Regions from separate parts of the Ruegeria sp. H3 genome, predicted to be linked through region 1. Evidence: riboswitches for the same ligand, from Rfam matches in the RefSeq annotation. Region 1 holds a riboswitch; each other region holds the start of a gene.
What was found. Region 1 has a riboswitch for cobalamin ahead of ACR0JE_RS17985 (hypothetical protein). Riboswitches for the same ligand answer to the same signal wherever they lie in the genome.
Positions count from the first base shown of each region.

Region 2: linked by a shared signal. The riboswitch ahead of ACR0JE_RS13590 (energy-coupling factor ABC transporter permease) and the one ahead of ACR0JE_RS17985 (hypothetical protein) in region 1 are both predicted to bind cobalamin.
Region 3: linked by a shared signal. The riboswitch ahead of ACR0JE_RS13375 (DUF1636 family protein) and the one ahead of ACR0JE_RS17985 (hypothetical protein) in region 1 are both predicted to bind cobalamin.

Region 1 covers NZ_JBQFOD010000020.1:8,532-12,741, forward strand. The annotation lists gene ACR0JE_RS17975 (PP2C family protein-serine/threonine phosphatase) at 1-345, shown strand, start outside; gene ACR0JE_RS17980 (HD domain-containing protein) at 538-1,158, opposite strand; gene ACR0JE_RS17985 (hypothetical protein) at 1,349-1,660, opposite strand; cobalamin riboswitch at 1,787-1,992, opposite strand; gene speB (agmatinase) at 2,163-3,125, shown strand; gene ACR0JE_RS17995 (tyrosinase family protein) at 3,237-4,210, shown strand, end outside.
Region 2 covers NZ_JBQFOD010000011.1:10,636-14,845, forward strand. The annotation lists gene ilvD (dihydroxy-acid dehydratase) at 1-171, opposite strand, end outside; gene ACR0JE_RS13580 (helix-turn-helix domain-containing protein) at 278-838, shown strand; gene ACR0JE_RS13585 (CBU_0592 family membrane protein) at 838-1,107, shown strand; gene ACR0JE_RS13590 (energy-coupling factor ABC transporter permease) at 1,123-1,800, opposite strand; cobalamin riboswitch at 1,856-2,069, opposite strand; gene sseA (3-mercaptopyruvate sulfurtransferase) at 2,213-3,067, shown strand; gene ACR0JE_RS13600 (amino acid aminotransferase) at 3,067-4,210, shown strand, end outside.
Region 3 covers NZ_JBQFOD010000010.1:139,260-143,469, forward strand. The annotation lists gene ACR0JE_RS13360 (FecCD family ABC transporter permease) at 1-539, opposite strand, end outside; gene ACR0JE_RS13365 (ABC transporter substrate-binding protein) at 541-1,494, opposite strand; gene ACR0JE_RS13370 (ABC transporter ATP-binding protein) at 1,507-2,283, opposite strand; gene ACR0JE_RS13375 (DUF1636 family protein) at 2,280-2,636, opposite strand; cobalamin riboswitch at 2,735-2,951, opposite strand; gene ACR0JE_RS13380 (D-lyxose/D-mannose family sugar isomerase) at 3,010-3,675, opposite strand; gene ACR0JE_RS13385 (carbohydrate kinase family protein) at 3,695-4,210, opposite strand, start outside.

The DNA of each region.
Region 1 (4,210 bases):
TCAATGGCGCCTCAAATCGATATGATGGCGAAACTTGGCATGTTGGATCCCGATTTGGCCCGAAATCACCCCGATAGAAACATGCTTACGTCTGTCATACATGGTGGCGACATCGCGAAGATCGATTGCCCTTCAGACCCGTTTAAGCTTCTGCCAGATGATGTTCTCATTGCAGCTTCGGATGGGCTTCAGTTTCTAGAAGACAAGGACATTCAAGAGGTTGTTACGCGCAATCATGAAGTGAGTTGCGACGCTATTGCGGATAAGTTGATCAGAGCCTTGATTGGCCTTGATGATCCAGATCAGGACAACATAGCTTTCTCTGTTGCAAAGGTTTGTTCTTAGGCGTTGATAGCTGGCGTCGAACTGATGTCGCGGGGCGTCTGTATTTATTACAAACTGGCTTGTCACAACTGAATTCTGCGATTCTTGTAGTGCTGATTGGCCCGCTTTTGTGCTCAACGAGTATCAAATCACCTCTACCAACTCCGCATGTTTGAACAAAGCAGGCCGTGATTTGACTAGATCGAATACATCCTACGCCCATCGCATTTCAGCAACGGCGTCATCGGTGAGCGGAACCCGGACGCCAGGTTGAACAACAGCCGGATCATAGGGTGTGCGATCAAACACCTCACGCACCATATCTGCAAAGAAAGACAGTGGTTTGCTGGGATAAGCGGGATCAAAACTCGATTGATCCCAGCGTTCACAGAACTCGGCACAGTCATCGAAATAGATGCTGTCACGATGAGCTTGGCGTTTTTCGGGGTTCGCGCCTACGTGCTCTCCGAAGTAAACAAGCTGAAAATCCCCATGGGTATGCACGCACCACGTGACCTGTTCGCGTAGGAAGGGTTTGAGGATTGAGGCCGCATATTCATCGTGATTATGCGGCGCATAGATGTCACCGATATCATGCAGCAAGGCGCCAACGATCCAATCTATGTCTGCCCCGTCAAACCAGGCGCGGGTTGCTGACTGCACCGAATGGCCAAGACGTGTGACTTGATAGCCGGACAGGCTTTTGTCGAGCCTCTCCATCGCCTCGAGCAAACGATCTGACGTTCCTTTGCAGTACTCACGCTCCAGAGTATCGAGGAAGGTGTAGTCCTCTTTGTCCCCGTCCTTCATCTGCGTGAATTTCACCTGATCCATAGCATGTCCTTTGGCGTTTACGTGTGGGTCAGCGGGCGCAAGCAAGCATGCAATTCTGGACTATCCACGCAAACACCGGACTCGGCAAATGAAACCTGTTGTGCCGGTAAAATTTGTAGTCGCCGGAGGTGGGTATTCGATTGCGTTTAAGAGCCTAAAGATGTGCGATGATCCCGCAGCCTGTTCTATGTCACAGCGGCATGCGAAAAGATCGGCGGGCTTGTGCACCCCCGCGCCTTTCACGTTTTGGCGTGGCAAGTGGCAAAGGTCTGAACGGCTGTTCCAGCGAAGTCAAAAGCAAGTCGCAGAACGCTGCAACGGCAGGTGAGTGATCTTTAAATGGTGCAGCTGTTTCGTAAGCATGCCTCGCAGCTACTTCATAGCAGGCATTGCCAGGAACACCCGCGATCCATTGCATATAGCCAAGCTGTCCCATCTGACGTGCTTCATCCGCAGGCATGGGGCCTGTATCGAGTTGAATAATCGTCCGTTCCAATAACATCGCGCCCTCCGCGCAAGGGGAGGAGTGTGGCTGGTCACGGTGATGTGCCGGGGACGCTTGGTCCTTCGGTCGTCTCTGCCGTTCCCAAGGCACCCCGCCCGGGTTCAAGTTGACTGCGGCGCATGGCATCACACACCGTAGATGGCAGGTCTCCTGACTTGCGGGTCAACGCTTTCCCGTTCCTTCCCGAACCCTAGGGCTCAGTGGTTTCCAACGGGGTCGCTCGCCGCTTACAGTTGCGGGGGCAGTCACGGAATTGGGTATGAACCCGCACCGTGTTCCCTTTTCAGCCGACTCGAACCGAGCCGGACACCATCGCTTTCACTGTCTCATACGCGATTCACTATGTCCACTGGGTTTGGCGCAATCTGACAACGCCGAAAATGTCCGCCAAAGCTGAAATGGCAGTGAGTTCAATCCATGCAAAAGGCTTTACAGGGCGTGGCATTCGGGTGCCTTAATGTTCGCAAATGTTGAAGATCTGAACAGAAAGAACCCTCATATGTCGAACCATGGCTACGAGTCCGGCCGATTGAACCTGCCTTTCGTTGGTATCTGTACCTTTGGCAAGTATCCCTATGTCGAGGATTGGGACGCGATTGACGCCGACGTTGCGGTTCTTGGCGCCCCGTTTGATTTTGGCTGTCAATGGCGGTCCGGGGCGCGGATGGGGCCACGCGCGATCCGTGAGGCGTCGACGCTGTTCTCATTCGGCCATGCTGGCGCTTATGACCACGAAGATGATGTCACCTATCTGGATCCGGCCAAAGTAACCATTGTTGATATCGGCGATGCAGACATCGTGCATACCGACACAATGAAAAGCCATGCAAATATCGAGTTTGGGGTGCGCAAAATACTGGAGGCGGGGGCGCTACCGGTCGTCTTGGGCGGCGATCATTCGATCAATATCCCCTGCATCAATGCCTTTGATGATCAAGAACCAATTCATGTGGTGCAAATCGACGCGCACCTGGATTTTGTCGATGAACGGCATGGGGTGCGCTATGGCCACGGAAACCCAATGCGCCGTGCCGCCGAAAAACCCTATGTCACCGGCCTCAGTCAGATCGGCATTCGCAATGTGTCGTCCACCGCTAAGGATGGCTATGCGGATGCCCGCGCCATGGGATCAGACATCCAATCTGTCCGGCAATTCCGCAAAATGGGGGTCGATGGGATGCTGGCCCGCATTCCAGAAGGCGCGCGGTATTATGTGACTATAGACATTGATGCCTTCGACCCATCCATCGCCCCAGGTACAGGTACACCAAGCCATGGCGGGTTCATTTACTACGAAGTGCTAGAGCTCATGGCAGGTCTGGCCAAGCGGGGCGACATTGTCGGACTCGATCTTGTTGAAGTCGCACCGGATTATGACGCCACCAGCTCCACCCAAATCCTTGCGGCCCAGTTGCTAATGAATATCATTGGGCGCGTGCTGCATGAGAAAGAGCAGCGTTAGATCTGCCAATCGTCATCTAGTAGTGCCGAGCGTTTGAGCGTGCCACCGCCATCGGCGTTGGTTTTATGCTATACTGGGCGCATTGAAGCACTCCTTAAGGGGGATTTTTAGATGACAACGATTGCCAAACTGAACTTTCTAAGAAAACAGGCCGGGTTGCCGCTGATCCGTTTCGACCTGATCAGATTGCGTGAAGAAGATATCCAGGACCTGCGTGACGCCTATGCTGCGATGTACGAAATCTCGGGCATCGCGATGGGTGATCGGCGCGGGTATTTCGCTCTGGCGCGTGGGCACGGTTATGATCAAGACCTTTGCCATGACGATGACCGCACGTTTCTGACCTGGCACCGGTCCTATGTCTATTCGTTCGAAAAAGCGCTCAACAGCGCGCTGCAATGGAAGCGCGGGGATGACGAACTTGAACTTACGCTTCCCTATTGGGATTGGACGCAGTTTGCCACGGCGACGCATGCCTCGAACGGGCTGCCGAAAGTGGTGGATGATGCGACCTACACAAACGGTGCCGGGGATGATGTTCCCAATCCGCTTGCCCGCGCGCACAGCCTCTATCGCAGCATTGCCCTGGGTTTGACCGGCGACGAGGTCTTTACACGCAGATACACGACGCGCCTGCGCAGCAATATCCCGTTGCTGGAGGATGAGGTTGAGCGTTACCTGACCAATCCAAACTTTGAAGCCTTCCAGGCCGACTTCAACTTTGCGGCTCATGGCGGTATCCACGTTTTAACGGGTGGCACGGATGCATCGTCGCCATTGCCCCGCTCGATTGGAGATATGGGCAGCACAGTGTCCGCGTCTTACGATCCCGTTTTCTGGCTGCACCATGCGATGTGCGACAAGGTTTGGGCGGATTGGCAGGCGCTGTGGCCCGCGGCCAATGTTCCACAGCATGTTCTGGACACAGTTGTATATGATGGTCGGGTGGGCCGCGATCTGATCGATGCGGAAACCTCACTTCGATACATCTATTCCGAGGATTCCGTTGAAGCCGCGATTGGTGCTTTGGGCACCGCAGACAGCGCGCCAGTGGCCACTTTGTCAGCGGCGGCCAGCAATGTGAC
Region 2 (4,210 bases), on a different contig from region 1:
GCCCAAATCCTTCAGGTGGACGTGACCCGGCACGAATTGTGTGAAGGAGTTGACAATGGCGATAATCGGCTTGCCGAAATCATCGTCCTGCATACCGGTGGCACGCCACAGGCCGCGGGCACCGGCCATGTTGCGGCCATGGGTAGAGGTTCTGGATCGGTACATTGGCATGATGCTGTTTCCCTTTTGCCCCGGTTGCGATATGCGGGGAATGTGCGTTATAGCGCACGTACCATATGTGCGCTATAACGCACAAGAGGATTCGAAAGACAACGGCATGGCTCCGGACGACATAACACTGAAACTAAGGGATGTGCGGGCCGCTTCGGGGCTGAGCCTGTCGAAAGTTGCCGAAATCACCGGTGTCAGCAAAGCGATGCTAGGTCAGATCGAACGCGGCGAATCAAGCCCGACGATCGCCACGCTCTGGAAGATTGCCAAAGGATTTCAGCTGCCGCTCAGCGCGTTGATCGACACCGTGAATGGTGATCCGTCGGTTTTTCAAACCGTTACCTTTCCCGGCAGTATCGAGGTCAAGATCGTTTTCCCCTTTGATCCGGCCTTGGGGGCAGAGACATTTCACGTCAACCTCGACCCGAACCAAAGCCATGAGTCCCCTGCCCATGCCGCTGGTGTGACCGAGGAGGTCTTTGTGCTCAGCGGCACGCTGGACATTCTGAAAGGTGAGGCTTGGGTGTCTTTGCAAACGGGGCAGGGACTTCGATTTGCAGCGGATGTCCCGCACGGATATCGCGCAGGTGCTGAAGGGGCGGCGTTTTTGAACATGCATCACTATGCGCAACAGCCGGATGTTCAGGAAAACGGCAAGGTTCATTGATGAGTGAGTTTTTCAACAGTCTGACCATCGTGGACGCCATCGGTTCCTTCGGGGCTCTGATCGTGGTTGCCGCCTATTTCGCGACGCAGATGCGGTATATGAATTCCGAAGATCTGGCGTTTCCCGTGGTGAACCTGCTGGGGTCTGTTTTGATTGTCTATTCGCTGCTTCAGAACTTCAATCTGGCGTCAATGTTGATTGAAGGCTTCTGGATCATCATTAGCGTGATCGGGATTATTCAGCATTTCAGGTTGCGCCGCGAAGGGTAACGCGGCGCAATAGAGTTATGCAGTGTTGTGAAGGCGCGGTGTGAACAGCCCAATCCGGCCCAGATCCCGCATGGATTTTGTTGCGGCCAACACGGCCAAATCAGCCAGTGGTTCTATCAGGATAACCAGGAGGTACGCAGCGCCAAAGCTGACAACGGCGGCGAGGTTTTCTGCACCAAATCCTTGGCCATAAAAGGCCCAGAACGCCACCCAGACGACGACACCGCCCTGATAGGCCGTCGACAGCGCAAGTGCCTGAGAATACTTCAGATCAATATAGGCCGTATTTGGCGCAATGATGCGGTTGGCCAAGGCCTGCAAGGCAAACAATGGTACCAGCAGCGTTGTCATGTTCATCCCGAACTGAGGCAGGTCGAAAGGCGCCAGGAAAAACCCCTGAATAAACAAGCCCGCGATCAGGCCGATGGCGGCAGGGGCCGCACCGAATAACAAAAACAGGGTCGATCCTAGAATAAAATGAACCTCTGACACCCCGACCGGGAAGTGCGGCAACACCTCAAAGAAGGTGAAAACCAGCCCAATGGTCAGGGCTGAGCGAATGGCAAGGCTGGCAAGGCCGCTGCTTTTCAGGCTGTCCCATGCCAGTTTAGCGGCATAGAGCCCTGCGCCAGTTGCGGTGGCGTAGCTCAAGACAAGTTTGGCGCCATTTACGACGCCCGGTTCGATATGCATAGTTTGGTCTCCTTCCCGTCACACCCGACGGCAGAAAGGTTTAAAAATTGGGCTTTCGCCCGGTTTGCACATGGCAGGTCTCCTGACTTGCGGATTGGCTTCGATCCCGGCCTTCCCAACCGATTGCTTCGGTCAGTGGCCATGATGGGGCGAAACTCCGCTTACAGTTGCGGGGGCAGTTCCGGAATTGACAGCTACTGTCGCACCGGATTCCCTTTTCGTTCCTCAGGGGGAATTCCCCTTTGGAAACCATGTCCGGCAGGTGTCTGGCACGGGGTGCCGCCTGTCAAGCAGGCAAACGTGTATGTTTGGAAAAAATTGTCAGCGCGCCGGGGGGTGCAGGCCTTGGCATGGCTTGCACGTTTGTCCGCTCGGATATAGGGAAACTCAGACTCGCTTAGGGGAGGCTTTGATGCAAGACGATCCCAAAACCCTCGTTTCCACCGACTGGCTTGCCGCCCATCTGAAGGACCCGGATCTGCGGATCCTGGATGGATCGTGGTACCTGCCTGCGCAGAACCGCGATGCCAAGGCGGAATATGATGCGGGCCACATCCCCGGCGCGCGCTTCTTCGATATTGATGACATTTCGGACCAACGTTCGGACTTGCCACATATGGCGCCGCCGGTCGAGAAGTTCATGTCACGCCTGCGGGCGATGGGCGTCGGCGATGGTCATCAGGTGGTCGTCTATGACGGGGCCGGGCTGATGTCGGCCGCGCGGGTCTGGTGGCTGTTCCGCCTGATGGGCCAAGAGAACATCGCCGTTCTGGACGGGGGTTTGCCGAAATGGCAGGCCGAAGGGCGAGAGGTTGAAGATCTGCCCCCGGTGATCCGGGATCGGCATATGACCGTTCGGGTGCAGAACCATCTGGTACGCGACGTGACACAAGTGTCTGCGGCCGCCAAACTGGCTGATCATGAGATTATCGATGCCCGTGCTGCCGCCCGTTTCGCCGGAACCGAGGTTGAACCGCGCGAAGGGCTGCGATCTGGCCACATACCAGGGTCGCGCAACGTGCCCTTTGGCAGCCTGTTGAATAGTGATGGTACAATGAAGTCGCCCGATGCGTGCCGCGCCGTGTTTGAGGCCGCAGGCGTGGATCTGACCAAACCGGCGATCACCTCGTGCGGTTCGGGCGTGACCGCTGCAATCCTAAGCCTTGCGCTTGAACGCATGGGCAAAAAAGACCACGCGCTTTATGACGGCTCCTGGGCTGAATGGGGTGCTTTCCCAACCCTGCCCGTCGCAACCGGAGAGACCTGATGTTCGAGAACCTCAAACCGCAGCCCGCCGACAAAATCTTGGCGCTGATGCAGATGTACCGCGAAGACCCGCGCGATCAGAAGATCGACCTGGGTGTTGGTGTCTACAAGAATGCCGAAGGTGTTACCCCGGTTATGCGAGCGGTCAAAGCCGCCGAAAAGCGCATTCTGGAGGAGCAGGAGAGCAAAGCCTATACGGGACTGGCAGGTGATCCGGCCTATGCCGATGCGATGATCGGCCTGATCCTCGGCGACGCAGTACCGCGTGCCAATATTGCCGCCGTTGCGACACCGGGCGGGACGGGTGCCTGTCGTCAGGCGTTCGAGATGATCCGCATGGCCAATCCTGCGGCGCGCGTGTTTGTATCGAACCCGACATGGCCAAACCACCTGTCGATCCTGAGCTACTTGGGTATCGAGGCGGTTCCGTATCGCTATTTCGACGGCGAAACCCGCGGCGTCGATTTCGACGGTATGATCGAGGACCTGAAAACTGCCAAGGCGGGCGACGTGGTTCTGCTGCATGGTTGCTGCCACAACCCAACCGGCGCAAACTTGAACCCCGTGCAGTGGCAAGAGGTGGTGAACCTGATCAACGAGCTTGGGCTGGTTGCCATGATCGACATCGCCTATCAGGGTTTCGGCGACGGTCTTGAGGAAGACGCGCAGGCAACCCGTCTGGTGGCATCGTCGGTCAAGCGCTGCCTGATCGCGGCGTCCTGTTCGAAGAATTTCGGCGTTTACCGTGAACGCACCGGGTTGCTGATGGCGATCAGTGACGATGTGGCGCAGACCGCGCTGAACCAGAGCACGCTGGCCTTCCTGAACCGCCAGAACTACTCGTTTCCGCCGGACCATGGCGCACGGGTCGTGACCACCATCCTGAACGACGACGCCTTGCGCGCAGATTGGGCCGCTGAGCTGGAGGAGGTGCGCCTGTCCATGCTGGGCCTGCGTCAGCAACTGGCGGACGAGTTGCAGCGTCTGACCGGATCAGACCGGTTCGGCTTTGTCGCCCAGCACCGCGGCATGTTCTCGCGCCTCGGCGCGGCCCCTGAACTGGTCGAGCAACTGCGTAACGATCACGGGATCTACATGGTCGGCGACAGCAGGTTGAATATTGCCGGGCTGAACGCGACGACCG
Region 3 (4,210 bases), on a different contig from region 1:
TGGGCGGCGCGGTTGTCTCCGGAAAAGATCAGATAGTTAGTGATGGCGGAGAACAGGAAAGACACGGCAAGCCCTGCCAGGATCAGTTTTTCCGGTGCGCTTGTGCGCAACCCCTGTACCAAGGCCAACACAATGCCCGATGCGATCAAGCCACCGCAAAACGCAGCCAGCGGCAGGGTCCAGATGCCCAGCACATCGCCGGTGACCGTGATGACCAGAACAGCGCCCGCAGCCGCGCCCGACGAGAGACCGAATAGAAATGGGTCTGCCAAGTCGTTGCGCGTGGTGGTCTGCAGAACCACCCCCACAACACCAAGCCCCGCACCGATGACAGCGGCGAACAGCGCACGCGGCAGGCGCAGATCAAACACGATCCGATGCAGCGGCGACATCTCGCCTTCTGACAGACCTGTGCCCAGGCCGATGGCGGCAATGACATCTGCCACCGGGATCGGGGTTGTACCGTAGACTGTCGACAGCAGCAAAAGGGCGGTCAGAACGACCGCCCCCAGCACAACTATCCGGCCCGTATGGACCATATCAGTTGGTCGCCGTCGGGTGCATCGCATCCGCCATCTTCTGGATCGCGTCAATGTTTGCCGGTCCCGGTGTCAGCTCTTCGTAGCGCAGACCGATCCAGCGTTCATTTTTCACAGCGTCTGTTTGGGACATCACCGGGTGCTCTTGCAGGAACTTGAACGTGTCCTCTGCCCCGTTGCCGGTCTGATAGTCAAGCAGCACCAGAAATTCCGGGTTCGATGCAGCAACCGCTTCCCACGAGGTGCGGCCCCAGCTGGTATCCATGTCATGGGTGACGTTTTCGCCGCCAGCCGCTGCGATCATCGCATCGGGGATGGCGAATTTGCCAGCGGTAAAGGGTGCATCTGCCGGGCCGTCCAGCAGGAAGACACGGGGTTTGGCCAGATCGGTGGTTTTGGCTTCAATGGCAGAAAGCTGTTCTTTCCAGCCTGCAACCAGTTCCTCGGCCTTTTCTTCGACATGCATGACCTGACCCAGGCGCAGCACATCGTTGAACAACAGGTCCATGCTGGCCTCAGGGCGGTCCTTGTCCATATGCACGCAGCTTTCGGTCAGGATCATTGTCTTGATGCCGAACGGGGCCAGAGTGTCCGGGGTCACGTCACCACCGGGCTTCATGCCGTAATACCAGCCTGCGAAGAACAGGTCAGGTTCTGCCGCAACCAGGTTTTCGACGGTTGGGTATTTCGGCGCCAGTTCCGGGATTTCACCGCGCAGCTTATCGAAATCAGGGCTTGTCTTGTACCAACCGGTGATACCGGTCAGGCCAACGATGTGTTCTTGCAGGCCCAGCGCAAAGGCCATGTCGGTCATGTTCATGTCATGCACCACCAGCCGTTCCGGCTTCGCGTCGAACACCAGCGGTTCTCCGCAATTGTCCACGGTCACCTCATGCGCTGCTGCGCCGCTGGCCAAACCGGTGATCATCAAAGCTGACCAAAGCTTCTGTTTCATCGTTCTCTCCTGTTAAGATGAAAGCGTTCGTTTTCGGATATCCAGCGCCGGGATCACGCGCCCTTCGTGCTGGAAGCACAGGTAGTCAACACCAAACGTGTCGCGCACTTGATCCGGCGTCAGTATTTGGTCGACTGGCCCAAAGCCCGTCATGCGTGTGGATTTCATCAGCGCGACATGGCTGGCGAATTCCGGGATCATGACAAGGTCGTGTACGATCATCACCACTGTTACGCCCAGTTCGGCCACCAGCGACAGCATGTGCCCCTTGGCATCGGGGTCCAGATGATTGGTGGGCTCGTCCAGAAACAACAGCGAGGGGTTCTGCGCCAATGCACGCGCGATATGGGCGCGTTGGCGTTCGCCGCCCGAGAGCCGCTGCATCGGCTTGTCCGCCAGATGGGTCAGCTCGGTTGTGCGCAGAACGCGTGCAAGATCCATCTTGTGGTCTTCTGCCGAGCGGTCGCTTTGAATGGGAATCTGGCCCAGCGCAACGTAGTCGCGCAGCTTTAGGCGGCCATCGGGCAGTTCCTGCTGACCAACAACCGCAATGGTCCGGGCGCGTTCCTGCGCAGACAGGCTGCGTAGGCTTTGACCGTTGATCCGAACGTCTCCCAGCGCCAGACGCTCGACCCCGCAGAGCAGGTTCAGCAGCGTTGTTTTCCCGGCGCCGTTGGGGCCCGCGATGGCAAGGATCGCCCCCTCGTCCAAAGAGAAGGAGACATCTTGCAACAGCACATCGCCATTCAGGGCGTAGTATTCCAAATTGTCGGCGACCAGAAAGCTCATGCCTTGTCCCTTTGGGGCAGCCGGGGCAGGCGGGCCAGTGTTTTGAAGAGCAGGGCAGGGGGCCGGTCTGTAGCGCTGGTCCAGCCGCTTTCGCTGTTGTGGAACTGATGGGCGAATGCGGCGATTGCATCCAGATCAGTGGTGCTTTGGATATCGCCAAACAGGTACTGCGCTTTGCCTTCGGCTTGAAGCCCTACGGTCATCGGGCGTTCACATCCCGCCATGCACGGGATCAGACGCGTTGCAAACCCATCGGGCAGGGCTGCGTCCAGGATGCTCTGAGCTGTGCTGGCCTCGATCTCACCCTGACAGGTCGAGCAGATCAGCACAAAATGATCAGCCGCGCGATGCATGGCCATCCTCAACGCGCAGAATGCCCGTGTCGAAAGTGCCAGTCCCGATAGGACGCGAATATGCCATCAATCCTCCTTGCGGGACGCCCCGTCCCGGGTTGGTTTCACAGGTGATGGCAGGTCTCCTGACTTGCGGGTCATCGCTTGGCCAACCTTCCCGGCCTTCTCGGGCCAGTGGTGATTTGGCGTCACTCACCGCTTACAGTTGCGGGGGCAGTTACGGACTTGGCCTGTTCCGATATTCCGGGGGCCGCACCGTATTCCCATTTTCATCCCGCACCCAAAGCTGCGGGAACCATCACAGGTCAGCTATTCTGGACAAGACACGCTTGTCAAGCAATCGCTGAGAGGCTCGGGTCAATCTCGGGGTAGATCAGTAATCCGCAACCAGCAGGAACTCGGCCTCGGTATCTTCGTCGATCGTGGCAAAGCGGGGAATGGGTTGTTCGAACACGTTATCGGTGCGGTCGTCGTTTACGGTTGAGACCTCGCCGATCAGGCAATCCCCACGCTCGGCCCAGAAGGCGTGCCAGATTCCGGGCATAAGGGTTACACTTTCGCCGGGTTTCAGGCGCAGCAATTCGCCCGGAGTGATGGTGATATCGCATCCGTCGCTGGGCACCACAACCGGTGTGTCGCGGTCTACGCTGCCATCGGGGTTCGAGGCATAGATCTCCATCACCAGATCGCCGCCGCCCCGGTTGATGATATCCTCGGCTTTGACGATATGACGATGCATCGGCGACAGCTGCTTGTCGCGCGAGATCAGCAGTTTTTCTGCATAAAGCATCCCACGACCCTGGCTCAGATCGTTCTCATCCCCATTGCGCAGGGTGAACAGGAACAGGCCAAGCTCATCAAATTTGCCTTGCCCGTAGTCGGTGATGTCCCATCCCAGTCCCCGGGCGCGGATCGTGTCGGCCTTGGCGCTGCGCATCTGATCCGGAGACCAGTCGGCAAAGGGGGGCAGGATGAAACCGAAAGACTGGATAAAGGCCTGTGCATCGGTCTTGATGTGGTTGATGTCGGAACGTTTCATGTGACTTCCCTTTTTGGGACTAGAGCTCGTGCGCCCAGGGCGGGTTGGCCCCGGCACGCGATACGGTGACTGCTGCAACATCTGCACCCAACGCTAAAGCTGCACGCAGGCTTTCTTTTGTCAGATCGCGCAGCCCGGCTTTGGTCAGATGTCCGGAACGGTGAAGTTCCGCCAGCACGCCAGCGTTGAACGTATCGCCCGCCCCCACCGTATCGACAACCTGAACCGCTTTAACCGGTATCGTGGTTTCCGAGCCATCGCGTAGATAACCCGAAGCCCCCTGGCTCCCACGTGTAACAATCACAACCGCGGGACCGGCTTGCAGCAACAAAGGCACTTTCTCGGCATGGGTTTCGGGCCCCGGAATGATCCAGTCCAGATCTTCATCCGAGACTTTGAGGATATCGGTCTGCGCAATCATGGCATTCAAACGGGTGCGGTATCTGGTCTGATCCTGGATAAACCCCGGTCGGATGTTGGGGTCCAACATCACCGCTCGATCCGTCCCGTGATGGCTTAGCAAGGCAGCATAAGC